2 regions of the Azospirillum sp. B2RO_4 genome follow, and region 1 is predicted to be linked to the other one. Evidence: predicted binding sites of a transcription regulator. Region 1 holds the regulator's gene; the other holds the start of a gene.
The links. The regulator LexA, encoded in region 1, represses DNA repair genes until DNA is damaged. The targets are predictions, from matches to a motif close to ATGTTCTANTTTGGTTC.
Positions count from the first base shown of each region.

Region 2: a site for LexA is predicted at 1,597-1,613, ahead of PWS46_RS00065 (PA0069 family radical SAM protein). Genes of this name have one in related genera too.

Region 1 is NZ_CP118485.1:1,074,921-1,078,696, reverse strand. It holds gene PWS46_RS05030 (GNAT family N-acetyltransferase) at 1-178, shown strand, start outside; gene moaC (cyclic pyranopterin monophosphate synthase MoaC) at 175-672, shown strand; gene PWS46_RS05020 (molybdopterin molybdotransferase MoeA) at 677-1,906, shown strand; gene lexA (transcriptional repressor LexA) at 2,106-2,831, shown strand; gene PWS46_RS05010 (ComEC/Rec2 family competence protein) at 2,979-3,776, opposite strand, start outside.
Region 2 is NZ_CP118485.1:12,879-16,654, reverse strand. It holds gene PWS46_RS00075 (MFS transporter) at 1-129, shown strand, start outside; gene PWS46_RS00070 (hypothetical protein) at 235-474, shown strand; gene PWS46_RS00065 (PA0069 family radical SAM protein) at 479-1,570, opposite strand; gene ahcY (adenosylhomocysteinase) at 1,797-3,095, shown strand; gene PWS46_RS00055 (ATP-binding protein) at 3,166-3,776, opposite strand, start outside.

The DNA of each region.
Region 1 (3,776 bases):
GGAACAGGCGCGGGCGGAGGCGCTGACAGCCCTCCTGCTCGAATCCGGCATCCACCAGCACGAGGCGCTGGCGCTCTACCGCAAGGCCGGCTTCACCGACCGCGGCCCCTACGCCTGCTATACGGAAAACGGCGTCAGCGTCTTCATGGAAAAACCGCTTCTGGAGACCGTGCGATGACCGGCTTCACCCATTTCGACGCCGAGGGCAAGGCGGTGATGGTCGACGTCTCCGACAAGGCGGAGACCGAACGCACCGCCACCGCCGCCGCCACCGTGCTGATGCAGCCGGAAACCCTGGCGCTGATCATGCAGGGCGGGGTGAAGAAGGGCGACGTTCTGTCGGTCGCCCGGCTGTCCGGCATCATGGGAGCCAAGCGCACGCCGGACCTGATCCCGCTGTGCCATCCGCTGATGCTGACCTCGGTCAAGGTCGACCTCTCCTGCGATCCCGCCCGCAACGCGGTGGACGTAACCGCCACCTGCAAGCTGAAGGGCCAGACCGGCGTGGAGATGGAGGCGCTGACCGCCGTCACCGTCGCGGCGCTGACCGTCTACGACATGTGCAAGGCGGTGGACCGCGGCATGACCATCACCGACGTCCGCCTGCTGCACAAGGCCGGCGGCAAGAGCGGGGAATGGGGTGCGTCCACCGCCCCATCCTCAGGAGCATAACCCGATGATCTCCGTCGCCGAGGCGCGCGCCCGCATCCTGTCGGCCTTCGCTCCTCTGCCGGCGGAGACCGTCGCCCTGCCCGACGCGCTCGGCCGCGTGCTGGCCGAACCGGTAACCGCCCGGCTGACCCAGCCGCCCTTCCACGCCGCCGCCATGGACGGCTGGGCAGTGCGCGCCGCCGACATCGCGGCCGCGACCGCCGAGGCACCCGTCCCCCTGCACCGCATCGGCGAATCCTCCGCCGGCCATGCGTTCGGCGGCAGCGTCGGCCCCGGTGAGGCGGTGCGTATCTTCACCGGCGCGCCCCTGCCGGACGGCGCCGATGCCGTGGTGATGCAGGAGGATTGCAGCGCCGACGACGACACCGTCCAAGTCGGCCGCGCCGTTTTCGCCGGCCGCTTCGTCCGGCAGGCCGGCTTCGACTTCACGTTGGGGCAGGAGCTTCTGCCGAAGGGCCGGCGCCTGACCGCGCGCGACATCGCGTTGGCCGCCGGCGGCAATGTGCCCTGGCTCTCGGTCCATCGCCGTCCGCGGATCGCCATCCTCGCCACCGGCGACGAGATCGCTCTGCCCGGCGACCCGCTGGGGCCGAGCCAGATCGTCAGCACCAACGCCCTCGGCCTCTGCGCCCTGGTGACCGCCCAGGGCGGTCTCGCCCACAATCTCGGCGTTGCGAAAGATACACCGGAGAGTGTGGCGGCCCTGGCGAAAGGCGCCGCCGGCTGCGACCTGCTGGTCACCACCGGCGGTGCCGCCCATGGCGACTACGATTTCGTGCGCGACGTGCTGGCCGAACGCGGCGTGGCGCTTGAGGTGCAGACCGTGGCGATGCGGCCGGGCAAGGCGCTGATGTTCGGCCGGGCCGGATCGGTGCCGCTGCTGGGCCTGCCCGGCAATCCGGTGTCCACCGGCGTCACCGGCGTCCTGTTCCTGCGCCCGATCCTGCGCCTGCTGCAGGGCCTGCCGCCCGAGGACGACCGTCCGCCGCTGCGCGCCCGCCTGACCACAGCACTGAAGGCCAACGACCGGCGCGAGGAATATCTGCGCGCCACGCTCGCGGCCGGCCCCGACGGCGTTCTGACCGTCACGCCCTTCGCCCGGCAGGACAGCGCCATCACCACGCTCTACGCCCAGGCCGACTGCCTGATCCCCCGCCCGCCCAACGCCGATCCGGAACCGGCCGGCGCCATGGTGACCGTGCTTTCTTTGACCGATGGAGCGCTCAGCATCTAGACTTGGCGACAGGGCCCCGAAGGCGGATTGAACAGTTGAACAGCACCCCGAAAACTGTTCCATGCTGTTCCAAATGTTCCATTCAAGTTCTAAAAGAAGCCGACGGAGGGCTTGACGCGCGGCAGGAACCAAACTAGAACATGGAGGCAACGTTTGGTTTTTGTTCCATCTTCAGTCTGGCGACGGCCGGGAGGCATCAATGCTCACGCGCAAGCAGCACGAATTGCTGCTGTTCATCCACGAACGGCTCGGCCAGGGCGGTGTCTCGCCGTCGTTCGACGAGATGAAGGACGCCCTGGGGCTGAAGTCCAAGTCGGGCATCCATCGCCTCATCACCGGACTTGAGGAACGCGGCTTCATCCGCCGCCTGCCGCACCGCGCCCGTGCGCTGGAGGTTCTCCGCCTGCCCGAGGGCCTTGACGCCGCCCGCGGCCGCACCGCAGCGCCCAAGCCGAAGTTCCAGCCGAACGTCATCAAGGGCGATTTCGCCTTCGCCGGCCGCGACACCACGCCTTCCGCCGCGACGCCCGCCGCCGCCAACGAGACCGTTCAGCTTCCGCTCTACGGCCGCATCGCCGCCGGCACGCCGATCGAGGCCCTGCGCGACAACAGCGCCTTCGTCGACATCCCCGCCTCGATGCTGACCGCCGGCGACCATTACGCGCTGGAGGTTTCCGGCGACTCGATGATCGAGGCCGGCATTCTCGACCACGACACCATCATCATCCAGCGCTGCGACGCGGCGGAGAACGGCACCATCGTCGTCGCCCTGGTCGATGAGGGCGAGGTGACGCTGAAGCGCCTGCGCCGCAAGGGCAACACGGTGGCTCTGGAACCCGCCAACGCCGCCTACGAAACCCGCATCTTCGGCGCCGACCGCGTCCGCGTGCAGGGCAAGCTGGTCGGACTCGTCCGCAAGTACTGAGTCCTTGTTGACCCCTCCCCAACCCTCCCCCACCTTCGGTGGGAGAGGGAGTGAGCGGCAGAGCAGCGGAGTTCCCTCTCCCGCGATCGGACCGGCCTTTGGCCGGCCGAGTGCGGGGGAGGGATAGGGAGGGGGCAACAGCATCTCTCACCTCCCCCCTGTCCAGGGCCGATCGCCCCTAAGCCCCCGCACCGTCTCCACCCGGACACCCCCGGCCGTCACCGTCAGCGTATGCGCCCCTTCATGCCGCAACGCCCAGCGGTCGACCACCAATCCGGCCCAGCACCCCCGCGCCACCGCCGCCGTCACCACCGCATCCACCGCTCCGCAGTCCTCGTCCAGCGCGTCCGGCAGCCGCGGCAGGGCCACTGTCCTCCCCCGCACTTGGTACAAACACCCCAGTGCATCGCAACTGAGCGACCGCTCTCCCTCGCTCCATCCCCCAGCCGCCGGCCAGGGGTCCGCCGCCGTCCGCTCCCCATCCCGCTCCCGCCAGGTTCCGGTCACCCGTCCGCCACTCTTCACCGAGGCACTGAGCCGCCCATCCGGCAGCCTCACCGCCGCGACGGCGCCATCCCCGGACACCAGCACGTCGGGCCGCTCCACCAGCATCGGCGAGATCAACCCCGCCAGGATCGGCAGCATTCCCAGCCACCGCCAACGCTGCGTCCAAATGCTCAGCCAGAGCCCGCCCGCCACCAGCGCCGCGAATCCCTCCATCGGCATCGCCGGCACCGTCAGCGATGCCCAAGGCAGCCGGCCGAAGAACTCCGCGGTCCAGATCACCGCGCGGTCGCCCCAATTCATGGCGATCAGCGCCGGTGCCTCCAGCCCGAACGGCAGCAGCGCGTAGGCGATCAGGCTCCACGGCATGACCCAGAAGGAGGTGATCGGAATCGCGATCAGATTCGACAGCACTCCATAAAAAGCGATCTGCTGAAAGTG
Region 2 (3,776 bases), 1.1 Mb from region 1:
TTCGGGCCGCTGCTGTTCGGGCTGGCGACCCAGGCCTTCGCCAGTCAGCGTGCCGGCATGGCGACGGTTCTGGCTTTCTTCGTCATCGGCTTCGGGCTTATGCTGGCCGTTCGCGAACCGGCCCGTTAGAAAAAGGGCCGCGTCAAAGCGCCGCACACGAGACCATTCGAGGGCAGAGCTGTTACCTTCGTTTTTGCTGCGACGCACAAATGTCGAAGCCGAGGGGCACGGACCATGTTGCACATCAAAGACATCGAAGCCTTCGCCCGCATCAACGAGGCGCTGAACGACGAGGCGGCCGCAGCCGATCAGGCCGGCCACGACACCGCCGCGGCGGGTCCTGCCCATCCCGCGCTGGTGATGGCAATGCTGGCGACCGGCCGCCTTCCCCTGTCGGCCCTGTCCAACTCCGCCGCCACGCCGAAGGACGCCGACCCGCTGGCGCCCTGGGGCAGGATGTTCCGCCGCTCCTGACGGTTCACAGCAGCGACAGCTGGTCCCCGGCGGCCGGCGGCACGCGGAAGCGGCTACAGTCGAGCCGCCAGCTCCGGTCGCCCAGCCCGTGCTTGCGGCAGGCCAGCTTGAAGCGATGGCGCAGCAGTTCGGCGTAAGGACCGGTGCCCTTCATCCGCGTCCCGAACCCGGAGCGGTAGAGCGCACCGTCGCGGCTCTGCCGCATCAGGCTCAGCACGCGGTCGGCGCGGTTGGGGGCGTGGACGCGCAGCCATTCCTCGAACAGACCGGCGATCTCCAGCGGCAGGCGCAGCAGGATGTAGCTGGCGGCACTCGCCCCGGCCTCCGCCGCCGTCTCCAGGATGGCTTCCAGCTCATGGTCGTTCAGGGCCGGGATCATCGGACTGGCGAGGACCGCCACCGGCACCCCGGCTTGGCTAAGGGCGCGGATCGCCTCCAACCGGCGCGGCGGTGTGCTGGCCCGCGGCTCCATCACGCGGGCGAGGTCGCGGTCCAGCGTGGTGACGGAGACCGCGACCGACGCCAGCCCCTCCGCCGCCATCGGCGCCAGGATGTCGAGGTCGCGCAGCACCAGCGCCGATTTGGTGATGATGCTGACCGGCTGTTTGAACTCGCGGCAGACCTCCAGAACCCGGCGGGTAATCCCCTCCGCCCGCTCGACGGGCTGGTAGGGATCGGTGTTGGCCCCGAGCGCCAGCGGCTGGCAGTCATAGGATTTCGCCCGCAGCTCCTTCGCCAGCAGGTCCGCCGCGTTGCGCTTGGCGAACAGCTTCGTCTCGAAATCCAGCCCCGGCGACAGCCCGAGATAGGCATGGGTCGGACGGGCGAAGCAGTAGATGCAGGCGTGCTCGCAGCCCTGGTACGGGTTCACCGACCGGTCGAAGGGGATGTCGGGCGACTGGTTGCTGGTGATGATCGACCTGGCCGAGGCCGGGGCGACGGTGGTGCGGACCGGATCGGACAGCGCCTCGTTCCCGCCCTCCGCATAGCCGGTCCAGCCGTCGTCGGTCAGGACGCGGGTCTCGCGCTCGAACCGCCCGGTGGCGTTGCTGACCGCGCCGCGGCCCTTGATCGGGGATCGCCGTATCTCGTCCATGCCCGCAGCTTAGCCGCGGTCAATGGGAACGTAAAGCGAACAAAATGGGGTGTGGCCGGACCTTCGATCACCCTACCCAGCAAACATAAAGATATCTTTATGCTTGCATGGTTCCGATGCCGCTGATACACCCTTGGCAAATTACAGCGGCAAGGCCGGGGATTCGAACCGGCCGGCCTCAATCGTCGCTGCCCCAACCATCACCGCCCACCAGGAGTCATCCCTCATGGCCGCCGAATTCACGGACTACAAGGTCAAGGACATCAGCCTCGCGAGCTGGGGCCGCAAGGAGATCACCATCGCCGAGACCGAGATGCCGGGCCTGATGGCCCTGCGGTCGGAGTTCGGCGACAGCAAGCCGCTGGCCGGTGCCCGCATCGTCGGCTGCCTGCACATGACCATCCAGACCGCCGTGCTGATCGAGACGCTGACCGCGCTCGGCGCCACCGTGCGCTGGTCGTCCTGCAACATCTTCTCGACCCAGGACCAGGCCGCCGCCGCCATCGCCGCCGCCGGCATCCCGGTCTTCGCCTGGAAGGGCGAGACGGAGGAGGAGTTCTGGTGGTGCATCGAGCAGTCGCTGCGCGGCCCCGACGGCTGGACCCCGAACATGATCCTGGACGATGGCGGCGACGTCACCCAGATCATGCACGACAAGTATCCGGAGATGCTGGCCGACGTCCGCGGCCTGTCGGAGGAGACCACTACCGGCGTCCATCGTCTCTATGAGATGATGAAGAAGGGCACGCTGAAGGTTCCGGCCATCAACGTGAACGACAGCGTCACCAAGTCGAAGTTCGACAATCTCTATGGCTGCCGCGAGTCGCTGGTCGACGGCATCAAGCGCGCCACCGACGTCATGGTCGCCGGCAAGGTCGCCGTGGTCGCCGGCTATGGCGACGTGGGCAAGGGCTCGGCCGCCTCGCTGCGCTCGCAGGGCGCCCGCGTCCTGGTGACGGAGATCGACCCGATCAACGCGCTGCAGGCCGCCATGGAAGGCTATCAGGTCGTGACGATGGACGACGCCGCTCCGCAGGGCGACATCTTCGTCACCGCGACCGGCAACGTCGACGTCATCACGCTCGACCACATGCGCGCCATGAAGGACCGCGCCATCGTCTGCAACATCGGCCACTTCGACAGCGAGATCCAGATCGAGGCTCTCCGCAACTACAAGTGGGAAGAGGTCAAGCCGCAGGTCGACGAGGTCGTCTTCCCCGACGGCAAGCGCCTGATCGTGCTCGCCCAGGGCCGTCTGGTGAACCTGGGCTGCGCCACCGGCCACCCCAGCTTCGTGATGAGCGCCAGCTTCACCAACCAGGTGCTGGCCCAGATCGAGCTGTGGACCAACGCCGCCAACTACGAGAACAAGGTCTACGTCCTGCCCAAGCACCTGGACGAGAAGGTCGCCCGCCTGCATCTGGACAAGATCGGCGCCAAGCTGACCGTCCTCAGCGACAAGCAGGCCGAATATATCGGCGTCAACGCCGCCGGCCCGTACAAGCCGGACCACTACCGCTACTAAGCGGTTGCGGGGTTGAAAAAGAAGGGCCGTTCCGATGGAGCGGCCCTTTTTCTTTGCAATGGCTGGAAGGTCAGAGCGGCAGCGTCACCGTGGCGCGCAACCCGCCCTCGCCGCGGTTGGCCAGGGTCACGTCGCCGCCATGGCCGCGGATGATGCTGCGGGCGGTCGACAGGCCCAACCCGACGCCGCCGGTGTCGCGGGAGCGGGAGCGCTCCAGCCGGTAGAAGGGGGCGAAGACCTTCTCGAACTCCGCCTCCGGGATGCCGGGGCCGTCATCGTCGATGTGGATCAGGGCATTGGAGACGTTGGTGCCGTCGGCGCCGGTCTCCAGCCGGACGGTGAAGCCGCCGCCATACTTGATGGCGTTGTCCATCAGGTTGGCCAGCGCCCGGCGCAGCGCCACCGGCCGCCCTTCCGCCACCACATGGGCGGGACCGTCGTAGAGGGCGCGGTGGCCGGCATCGACCCGGTCGTCGCAGAGGCTCTGCAGCAGGTCGGCGAGGTCGAAGCGGCCGCGCGGCTCGCGCTGGGCGTCGTCGCGGGCGAAGGCCAGCGTGGCGGAGATCATCGCCTCCATCTCGTCCAGGTCGGCCAGCATCCGCCGCTGCATCTCCGGATCGTCGACCAGCTCGGCGCGCAGGCGCAGGCGGGTGATCGGCGTGCGCAGGTCGTGGCTGATCG